Acidaminococcus fermentans DSM 20731: one gene and its partner. The protein of the gene in region 1 interacts with the protein of each later gene in a pairwise test. Links are inferred from orthologs where the notes say so. Each region holds a gene or a part of one and is shown in the gene's direction. Other genes may lie near its edges.

Region 1 (7,748 bases):
GCCGACCGGGCCATGAATTTCGACGGCGGCGGCTCCAGTGAAATGGTGGTCAACGGAAAGATCATGAACGACCCCAGCGACGGAACCGAGCGGCCGGTACGGGTGGCCCTGGGGGTGTTCAGGAAATAAAAACTGTCAGCGGTCAACGGTCAGCAGTCAGCTGCCGTTGGAAATCAATTTTTGCAAATTGATTTTGAAATGGTAAATCTGTTGTTCGCCGAACCTGTTTGCCATTGTTCAAAGTCAGCTTTGCTGACTTCCTTTGGCCGTTGACAGTTGACGGCTGACCGTTGACAGATCTGTTGCCCTACAGGCAACAGCCCCCTTGCATCCCCCCTCTCCTTCGGTATATAATAAACAAACAGAAGAAAAGAGGTGCTGATCATGTTACACAAAATTCTGAAAAACAGAAAAATATGGGCAGCAGCCTTGCTGATGGTATTGCTGGCCCTGGGTGTGGCCCAGGCGGCAGGGGTGCAGCCCCAGAAAAGCAGTCTGTCCGGCCAGGTGGCAACGGTGGTTTCTGTGGGCACCCAGGTATCGGAAGGCTCTGTACTGGTAACGGTGAAGACCCTGACCGGGACGGCTCCGGCAGCCCGTGCCAACTGCAGCGGAAAAGTGGTTTCCGTGGAAGTGGCTCCCGGCAGCCAGATTGCCGCGGATCAGGTGGTGGCCGCCATCCAGCCCTGAGGGGACGGAAGCGGGCTTTTGCAAAACGACAGGAACCAGAGGGTGTGAAGACACAATCACACCCTCTTTTTTACAGGAGGAAATATGGATCGTATGAAGTGGAAGCGGCTCCTGGTGCTGACCCTGGGATGCCTGATGGCGATGGTGTCCCTGGTGAGCGCCGCCATTCCCACCATTGCGGTGGAAGAACTGAAGCCGGGGATGAAAGGCTACGGAAAGACGGTGATCCGGGGCGCGGACATCGAAACCTTCGATGTGGAGGTCCTGGGGGTCACCGGTACGGAAACCGGGGGCTACAACATCCTGATCAAAGCATCCGGGCCGCTGCTGAAGGAAAGCGGCGGCATCGCCCAGGGCATGAGCGGCAGTCCGGTGTACATCGACGGCCGGCTGGCGGGAGCCGTGGCCTACGGCCAGGCCTTTTCCGACCCCAATTACTGCTTCCTGACTCCCATCAGCGAAATGCTCCGGCTCTTTGACGAAACCGATCCCCGGCCTTCCGTATTCCTGCCCAAGAGCACACCGCTGATGGTCAGCGGATTCACCGCCGACGGGGTGGCCCATCTCAATGAAAGACTGTCTCCCTTCGGGCTCACTTCCTATGCAGTGCCCGGGGGCACGGAAGCCCTGGACAATGTGAAACTGGAACCGGGCAGTTCCGTGGGGGTTTCCCTGGTCCGGGGGGATATGGTCATCGGGGCCATCGGTACCGTGACCTGGACCGATGAAGAAGGACGGATCCTGGCCTTCGGGCACCCCTTCCTCCAGCACGGGGATTCCAACTATTTCATGACCAATGCCTGGATCTTTGCCTCCGTGCCCAACATCCAGAGCGCCTTCAAAGTGGGGACCTTGGGCAAGACCCTGGGACGGATCAGCCAGGACAGGCTCAGCGGCATTGCCGGGAAAGAAGGGGAGAACGCTCCCATCATTCCCATGTACGTCTCCGTCACCGACAAGGACCGGGGGCTGCACAAAAGCAGCAATGTCCAGCTGATCACCGATGAGGACCTGGTGCCCACCCTGGTGGACGGAGTCACCTACAATACGGTGAGCATGGCCAAAGACCGGAAAGGGGCCGGTACTTCCCGGATCCGGTTCACCATCACGGCCCAGGGAGAGAAGGAAGGGCCCATCCGGCTCCGCAGGGAAAACATGTTCTACAGCGCTTCCGATATCGGGAAGCTGACGGATTCGGAACTGAACGTGGCTACGGACATGCTGATGAACAACCGGTTCGACAAAGTGACCATCCAGGACATCAATGTGGACGTGGAAACCACTTCCGGCTGTGAAGTGGCGGAAATGGTGGGAGCTTCCGCTCCCTCCACCGCCGTACAGGGAGGCCTCCTGCCCATCACCCTGACCTTCAAGCCCTACCGGGCGGAGGAAATCACCCGGACCATCAATTTCAGGATCCCGGACAAACAGCCGGCGGGCCCCATGAACCTGATCGTCCGCAGCGGCAATGCCACTACCTGGATCAGCAAGGCCCTGTCCAAGCGGAACAGCCGCAACGGGGGCAATGCTGCCCAGGGACAGGATGGAGGGGACGGGTCTGCTGAGGACGACAGCGCCATGTACCAGTCCTCCCAGCGCCAGTTCCGGGATTTCCTCACGGAATTCAATGACATGGACGCCAACAATGAAGTGGTGGTGGACCTGATGCCTTCCTACGGGGACAGCCGTCCCAGCCGCCGGGCCGCAGCCCGGGCTGCAGGCAGTTCTTCCGGCAGCATGACCAGTGCCATCACCGGCCTTCTGAAAGGCAGCAAATACAAACAGAAATTCCCCATGGATTTCATCATCACCGGGGAAAGCAATGTAGTGGTGGATGTGAAGAAGCGATAAGGAAAAAGGTGCTGTGAAAAAATGAGAAATCATTTTTTCACAGCACCTTTTTGGTCACGGACAGGGGATGTGAATTTTTCACACCCCCTTTTTCTACAAATTTTCATTCGGATAGGGTATAATAATCATTATAACTATAAGGGAAAAGGAGCTGTTTCCATGGGATGCCAAGAGATTTGCCGCTGGGTCGGCCGGAAAATGGTGGATCTGTGTGCCCGCACCGGGCGTGTGGTGAACCTGTTCCTGGAGGCCTGCCGGGCGGCCGGGACGGCGGACCGGCGGGAAGTCCTGCGGCAGATGGCCCGGCTGGGGGCAGATTCCCTGCCCATCGTCAGCATGACCATCCTGTGCACCGGCATGGTCATGTCCGTCCAGACCGCCAAGGAATTCGTCCGCTTCGGCGCCGCGGATTCCGTAGGGGGCATCGTGGCCATCGCCATGGGCCGGGAACTGTCCCCCATCCTTACCGGGGTGGTGGTGGCCGGCCGGATCGGGGCGGCCATTGCAGCGGAGATCGGGACCATGAAGGTCACCGAACAGATCGATGCCCTGCGGGTGATGGCGGTCAGTCCCATCCGGTTCCTGGTAACACCCCGTCTCCTGGCCATTGTCCTGATGATGCCCGTCCTGGTGGTCTACGCCAACCTGGTGGGGGACGTGGGGGGCTGGTTCGTGGCGGAAAACTACGCCGGCATCAGTTCCCACATGTTCCTGGAAAGCATCCGGGGCTTCATTGAACCCTGGGACATCATCGGTGGCCTGATCAAGGGAGCCGTGTTCGGAGCCATCATCGCCACCATCGGCTGCCACAAGGGGCTCAACGCCCAGCAGGGAGCCGAAGGGGTGGGCATGGCCACCACCAAATCCGTGGTGCTGTCCATTATCCTGATTTTTATCGCCAACTATTTCCTGTCGGTGATCCTGTATGTCCATGGAGGCTGAGATGGAACAACCTGTGATTGAATTCCGGAATGTGGAAATGCATTTCGGTCCTAAAGTGGTCCTGGACCGGGTCAGCTTTTCCGTGGCCAAAGGGGAGACCCTGGCGGTGATCGGCCCTTCCGGGACCGGGAAAAGCACCGTGCTGAAGCTGCTCATCGGCCTGCTGAAACCCCAGGAGGGCCAGGTGGTGATCCAGGGCCAGCCGGTGGAACAGTTCAACGAAGAACAGTGGAATCAGCTGCGCCAGCATATGGGCATGGTATTCCAGTATTCCGCTCTGTTCGATTTCCTGGATGTGGGTGAAAACGTGGCCTTCGGGCTGCGCCAGCACACCAGCCTGTCCGAAGAAGCCATTCAGAAGCGGGTGAAGGACCTGCTGGAGGCCGTGGGCCTTTCCGGCAACGAGCATGTGTACCCGGCCCAGCTGTCCGGGGGCATGCAGAAACGGGTGGGACTGGCCCGGGCCCTGGCCCTGCAGCCGGATATCATCCTCTATGATGAACCCACCGCCGGCCTGGATCCCATTATGGCCACCAACATCAGCCAGCTGATCCTGGATACCAAGAAAAAGCTGGGGATCACCTCCGTGCTGGTGACCCATGACATGGCCTCCGCTTTTCTCTGTGCGGACCGGATCCTGATGCTGAGCCACGGACACATCGTTTTTTCCGGAACGGTGGAAGAAGCCAGACATACCCGGGAACCCCTGGTACGGGCGTTCCTGCGCAGTGATATTTTGGAAGACAAGGAGTAAGAGCATGAAAGCAGATGAAGTCAAAGTCGGTGCCGTCACCCTGGGAGGCATCGTGATCCTGGCCCTGATGCTGACCTTTCTGGGGGTATTCAGTTTTGCCGGCCGGACCTACAAACTGAATGTGATGTTCGACGATGTGAACGGCCTGAAGGTGGGCAACGAAGTCCGTTTCGCCGGGGTACCGGTGGGCAAGGTGGATGACATCGTGGTGGACGGGTCCAAGGTGAAAGTGGTCATGAAGATGGATGAAAAACAGAAGATTCCCCGCAATTCCCAGTTCGCCATTGGCATGGACGGGGTCATGGGAACCAAATTCGTCACCATCGCTCCGCCGAAAATCGCCACCGGCCTGGTGTTCAAAGCCGGAGAGACCATTACCGGCCAGCAGGCGGGAGGCATCGACAAACTGATGGATTCTTCCGGCAAGGTCCTGGACAAGCTGGAAGTGGTGGTGGATGCCTTCAGCAATGTGTTCGGGGACAAGAACGTGCAGAAATCCATGCGGGAGGGCTTCGTCCAGACCGGGGAAGTGGCCAAGAACATGAATGACTTCACCAAAGCCCTGGCCACCATGGCCCAGCAGAACCAGGGCGACATCCACACCATGGTGGGGCAGATGAAGGAAATGAGCATCCACATGAACAGCATCATGGACAAGGCGGATGCGGACGGGGCCACCGGCCAGAACGTGGCGGCCATGGCGGCCAATATGGCGGATGCCAGCAAAAAGCTCCAGAACACGGCAGCAGCCCTCCAGAATGTGGTCACCGATCCCCAGACCCAGCAGGATCTGAAGGAGACCATCCGTCATGCCAAATCCACTTCCGTGAAGGCGGACAAGATCCTGGGGGTGGTCACCGATGCCCAGGTCCAGGCGGATGTGCTGTACAATGACAAAAGAAGCAAATGGCGCACGGATATGGGCGTGAAGCTGCCCCTGAAGGAAGATGCCTATGCCTTCCTGGGGGTTTCTGACATCGGGGACCGGGACAAGCTGAATTTCCATTACAACAAAAAGCTGAACAAATACATCTGGGGACGGGCCGGGGTCATGGAAGGCCAGTTCGGTGTAGGCGCCGACTGGGTCCTGTCTCCCAAGTTCAGGCTGTTCACCGATTTCTATGATTTCGATGATGCCAAACTGAAGGTGGGGGCGGAGTATGCCTTTACCCCGAAACTGTCCCTGATCGGGGAGAGTATGGATGTGCTGGATCATGGCGCCGATACAGCCTATGTGGGGCTCCGGGCCAGATTCTGACAAAAAGTTCAAAAAGTCGTTGGTTGACTTTACTTTTTCAACTGATTATAATAATAAAAGCTGACTAGGTAGTCAGAAAGTACAGGAGGGTCTGATTGTGAAGCATTTCCATACCAAAAGCATGATTCTGAGCGCTGTGATCCTGAGCGCCCTTTCTATCCATACAGTCGGGGCTGCCACCCCGGAAACCGTAAACCTGGACCTGGGGAAAACCGTCCGCATGGCCTTGGACAACAATTCCAGCGTGAAGATTTCCGCTGCGGAACTGGAAGCCGCCAAAGCCAACCTGGACCAGGCCAAAGGAGCCCGGTGGGGGAGCATTGACTTTTCCCATACCAGCGGCCGTACAGAAAAATATCAATCCAATGTCATCGGCAACAACCATTCCAATGCCGTGAGCATCACGGTTCCTATCTATACCGGTGGACGGCTGGAAGGGGCCATTGATCAGGCCAAAAAGAACCTGGACTACTACCAGTACGGCATGAGCAGTTCCTACCAGACCACCCGGTACAATGCGGAAAAAGGCTACTACGACGTGCTCCAGGCCGCCAACACCGTGAACCTGGACAAGGAAACCGTGAACCGGCTGGATGAACACCTGAAGAACACCCAGGCCCAGTTTGCCGTGGGCGTGGTGGCCAAGGCCGACGTGCTCCGGTCCCAGGTGGAACTGGTGAATGCCCAGCAGACCCTGACCCAGGCGGAAAACAACTACGAAGTGGCTGTTTCCTCCCTGAACAATGTAATCGGGCTGCCCACCGCCACCCGGCTGAATCTGAGCCAGGGACTGGAATACAAACCCAATGATTACACCCTGGACAACTGCGTGACCTACGCCATGGCCAACCGGCCGGAGATCCACCAGGCGGAAGCCTCTGTGGGCATGGCCCAGGCCGCCCAGAAAATCGCCAACGCCGGCAGCCTGCCCCAGGTGAGCCTGGGGGCTTCCAATGCCTGGAGCAATGATACTTTCCCTGGACAGAACCGGGACAACTGGACCGTGGGCCTGAACATTACCCAGAATATCTGGGATTATGGCGTCAACGCCGCCAAGGTCCGGGAAGCCAAGGCCAATGTGGTGAAGGCCCAGGAAAGCTACCGGCAGATCAGTGATCAGGTGCGGCTGGCGGTACGGACCAGCTACCTGAGCATGCGGGAAGCGGAAAAACGGATCAAGACCACGGAAGTGGCCGTGGCCCAGGCGGAAGAAGATTACCGCATTGCCCAGCTCCGGTACCGGGCCGGCGTGGGGACCAACACCGACGTGATGGATGCGTCCGTGGCCCTGACCACCGCCAAGAACAACTACATCCAGGCCCTGTACGACTACAACACCTCCACCGCCCTGTTGGAACAGAGCATGGGTGTGCCTGTGGAAAACGAATAAAATCAACAGTGACCAAAGAGTCTGCGTATGCAGGCTCTTTTCTTTTACCCTCCATACCTGCTATACTTATGTTGTGCATAATCAATCAATGAAATGTGGGGCACAGCCTTTTTAAGGGCGTAAGCAGGCGCCCGACGCTTTAGCGGCGTTGGCGGTCGCTTATGCCGTAGCTGGGAACCATGCGGCATTCTTCTCTTTTTCTATCCGCCCTTTTTAAGGGCGGGGGACCATGCGGAGCATGGTGGTGGGTTCCATGCTAAACGATGAACGACCAACGACCAACGACCAACGATACGGAGGCCCCTATGGGTACCAAAGGGAAAAGACGGCTGGGCATTCTGGCCGGGGTCCTGGTCCTGCTGTACCTGGTCCTGTGGAAGGTGATCCTTCCCGCAGGACTGGAGCGGGCCATTCCCCTGGTGGAACAGACGGCCGGTGAATACATCAACGGACAACTGCAGATGGAAACCATGGACGTGAGCCCGGATCTGACCTTTACGGCCCGGAACCTGCGGCTGGAAGACGAACAGGGCAATCTGGTGGCCCAGGTGCCGGCCCTGTCCCTCCAGGTGGACCCCCTGAAATTCCTCACCGGCAGCGGTGCAGTGGGTACCGTGACACGGATTACCCTGGAAAGTCCCCGGCTGCATCTGGTCCAGAATGACCGGCAGGAATGGAATGTGGCCCATCTCCTGAAGGAAAGCCAGAGTTCCAGTACGGATTTCAAGGGTCTCATTGCCATCCGGGACGGCTCAGTGGAACTGCGTCTGCCCTACGGCACCTGGCAGGCCGGAGTGGAAGGGACCATCAATCCTTCCCGAAACCCGGATTTTGCCCTGGAACTCACGGTTACCCGGAAGGAT
Region 2 (2,870 bases), 300 kb from region 1 along the record:
ACCGGTATGACCAGGTGATCCGGACCTTGCAGAAAAAAGTTTTCAGGCCTTTTGACAAAAAATAGTCAAAGGGCTTGATTTTTTTTGGAAACATGCTATTATAGATACTGTAGTTAGCACTCCAGCGAAATGAGTGCTAATAAAAATCACAAACAACCCATTGCTCATAGAATGAAAGGGGATACGTAAGATGTTAAAACCTTTGGATGATCATGTTGTAGTTGAACCCATTGTACAAGAAGAAAAAACCAGCAGCGGCATTTATCTGCCGGATACTGCCCACAAGGACAAACCCCAGACCGGCAAAGTGGTTGCCGTAGGCACCGGCCGTCTCATGGAAAACGGCACCCGGGTTCCTTCCGAAGTGAAGGCAGGGGATGTGGTGGTATTCGCCAAATACTCCGGCAGTGATGTAACCCTGGACGGGAAAGATTACATCATCCTGAGAGACAGCGATATCCTGGCGGTTGTGGAAGACTGAACGCTTTCCTCCGTCCCGTTTCTGGTAGAAGATACCAAACCGTACATTATCTGGAATTAAGGAGTCGATTAGAATGGCTAAACTGATTAAATTTGATGAAGATGCCCGCCGCGGCCTGGAACGCGGTGTCAATGCCCTGGCTGATGCCGTAAAGGTAACCCTGGGGCCCAAAGGCCGGAACGTTGTACTGGAAAAGAAATTCGGTTCTCCCACCATCACCAATGATGGGGTGACCATTGCCAAGGACATCGAACTGGAAGATCCGTTCGAAAACATGGGCGCCGCCCTGGTCCGTGAAGTAGCCACCAAGACCAACGACATCGCCGGCGATGGGACCACCACCGCTACGGTCCTGGCCCAGTCCATCGTCCATGAAGGGATGAAGAACGTGGTGGCCGGTGCCAACCCCATGGTCCTGAAGAAAGGGATCAAGAAAGCCACCGATGCCCTGGTGGACGAACTGAAGAAGAGCGCAAAGACCGTAAGCACCAAGGAAGAAAAGGCACAGGTTGCCTCCATTTCCGCCGGTGACGAAGAAATCGGCGGCCTGATCGCCGATGCCATGGAAAAAGTGGGCAACGACGGGGTCATCACCGTGGAAGAATCCAAGACCATGGAAACTTCCCTGGAAACCGTGAAAGGCATGCAGTTCGACCGTGGGTACATCTCCCCCTACATGGTAACGGATCCGGACAAGATGGAAGCCGTTATGAGCAATCCGTACGTATTCATTACGGATCGGAAGATCACTCTGATCAACGACATTATGCCCGTACTGGAAAAAGTGGTGCAACAGGGCCGTGAACTGCTGATCATCGCTGAAGACGTGGAAGGCGAAGCCCTGGCCACCCTGGTTGTGAACCGTCTGCGTGGCACCTTCAAGGCTGTAGCTGTGAAGGCTCCTGGCTTCGGTGACCGCCGGAAGGCCATGCTGCAGGATATCGCCACCCTGACCGGTGCCACCGTGATCAGTGAAGAAGTGGGCCGGAAACTGGACAGCGCTACCCTGGCTGACCTGGGTACTGCCGGTCAGGTACGGGTGACCAAGGACATGACCACCATCGTGGACGGCGGCGGCGACAAACAGGCCGTGGCTGACCGGGTGGCTTCCATCAAGGCCCAGATCCCTGAAACCACTTCCCAGTTCGACAAGGAAAAACTCCAGGAACGCCTGGCCAAACTGTCCGGCGGCGTAGCCGTAATCAAGGTTGGGGCTGCCACCGAAACCGAACTGAAAGACAAGAAACTGCGTATCGAAGATGCCCTGAACGCCACCCGTGCTGCTGTGGCGGAAGGCATTGTGGCCGGCGGCGGCACTGCCCTGCTGCAGGTACAGCCGGTACTGGATGAACTGGAAGCCAAGGCTGAAGGGGACGAAAAGACCGGTATCGATATCGTAAGACGGGCCATTGAAGCACCGGTACGGCAGATCGCCAGCAACGCCGGTCTGGAAGGGGCCGTCATCGTGGAAGCCGTGAAGAAGGCTGCCAAGGGCACCGGCTTCAACGCTGCCACCGAAGAATATGTGGACATGATCAAAGCCGGTATCGTGGATCCCTGCAAAGTGACCCGTTCTGCTCTCCAGAACGCCGCTTCCATCGCTTCCATGATCCTGACCACGGAAGCCGTAGTAGCCGACAAACCGGCTGAAAAAGGCGCTGCTCCCGCTCCTGCCATGGGCGGCGGCATGCCGGGCATGATGTAAGAAGAAGCCGTCAGGCGGTAAAAAAAGGGGTTGCTGTACGGAATGTGCAGCAACCCCTTTTTTGCACAGAAATCCTATTTACGAATCATTCTTAAAATGCTATACTATATCCATCAACAAGATTTGATCTGTACGAACAGAGGAGGAATATACTATGGAAAAACGGACTGTGAATTTTGCCGGCAACCCTGTGGCCCTGGTGGGGCCGGAAGTGAAAGTGGGCCAGCAGGCTCCGGATTTCAAACTGCTGGACAACAAACTGGGAGAAAAGACCCTGAAGGATTACGCAGGGAAGATCAAGGTGATCTCCGTGGTGCCCTCCCTGGATACCGGGGTGTGCGATGCCCAGACCCGCTGGTTCAACCAGGATGTGACCGGCCTGTCCCCTGATGTGGTGGTGCTCACCGTTTCCATGGACCTGCCCTTTGCCCAGGCCCGGTGGTGCGGTGCCGCCGGGGTGGAAAATGTGGTGACTTTGTCCGATCACCGGGACGCTGATTTCGGGAAGAACTATGGCTTCCTGATGGACGGCCTGCGGCTGGAAGCCCGGGGCGTGGTGGTTGTGGACAAAAACGACAAGGTGACCTACGTGGAATACGTCCCCGAAGTGACCCACGCCATCAACTTCGACGGCGTGCTGGCCGCGGTGAAAGGGCTGCTGTAAGGATATAAAGGGGATGCTGC

What was found. The genes of interacting proteins can lie anywhere in the genome.
Region 2: the proteins of ACFER_RS08670 (region 1) and groL interact in binary tests that used the Escherichia coli proteins (3 or more experiments, as listed by UniProt). The link is inferred for Acidaminococcus fermentans DSM 20731 from one-to-one orthologs.

What each region holds. Positions count from the first base shown.
Region 1 is NC_013740.1:1,878,510-1,886,257, reverse strand. Bases 2,617-5,360 are described here. They hold ACFER_RS08670 (ABC transporter ATP-binding protein), read left to right. Parts: upstream 2,617-3,484; coding sequence 3,485-4,237; downstream 4,238-5,360. Other genes in these bases: ACFER_RS08665 (MlaD family protein), read left to right, coding at 4,242-5,360; ACFER_RS08675 (MlaE family ABC transporter permease), read left to right, coding at 2,701-3,483. In the rest of the region: ACFER_RS08690 (phosphodiester glycosidase family protein), read left to right, coding at 1-129; ACFER_RS08685 (biotin/lipoyl attachment domain-containing protein), read left to right, coding at 385-690; ACFER_RS08680 (SpoIVB peptidase S55 domain-containing protein), read left to right, coding at 775-2,541; more of ACFER_RS08665, read left to right, coding at 5,361-5,495; ACFER_RS08660 (TolC family protein), read left to right, coding at 5,593-6,885; ACFER_RS08655 (translocation/assembly module TamB domain-containing protein), read left to right, coding at 7,191-7,748. UniProt on the Escherichia coli protein: Part of the ABC transporter complex MlaFEDB, which is involved in a phospholipid transport pathway that maintains lipid asymmetry in the outer membrane by retrograde trafficking of phospholipids from the outer membrane to the inner membrane.
Region 2 is NC_013740.1:1,582,091-1,584,960, reverse strand. It holds groL (chaperonin GroEL), read left to right. Parts: upstream 1-554; coding sequence 555-2,186; downstream 2,187-2,870. Other genes in the region: tpx (thiol peroxidase), read left to right, coding at 2,341-2,850; groES (co-chaperone GroES), read left to right, coding at 191-481; ACFER_RS07295 (cysteine-rich small domain-containing protein), read left to right, coding at 1-65.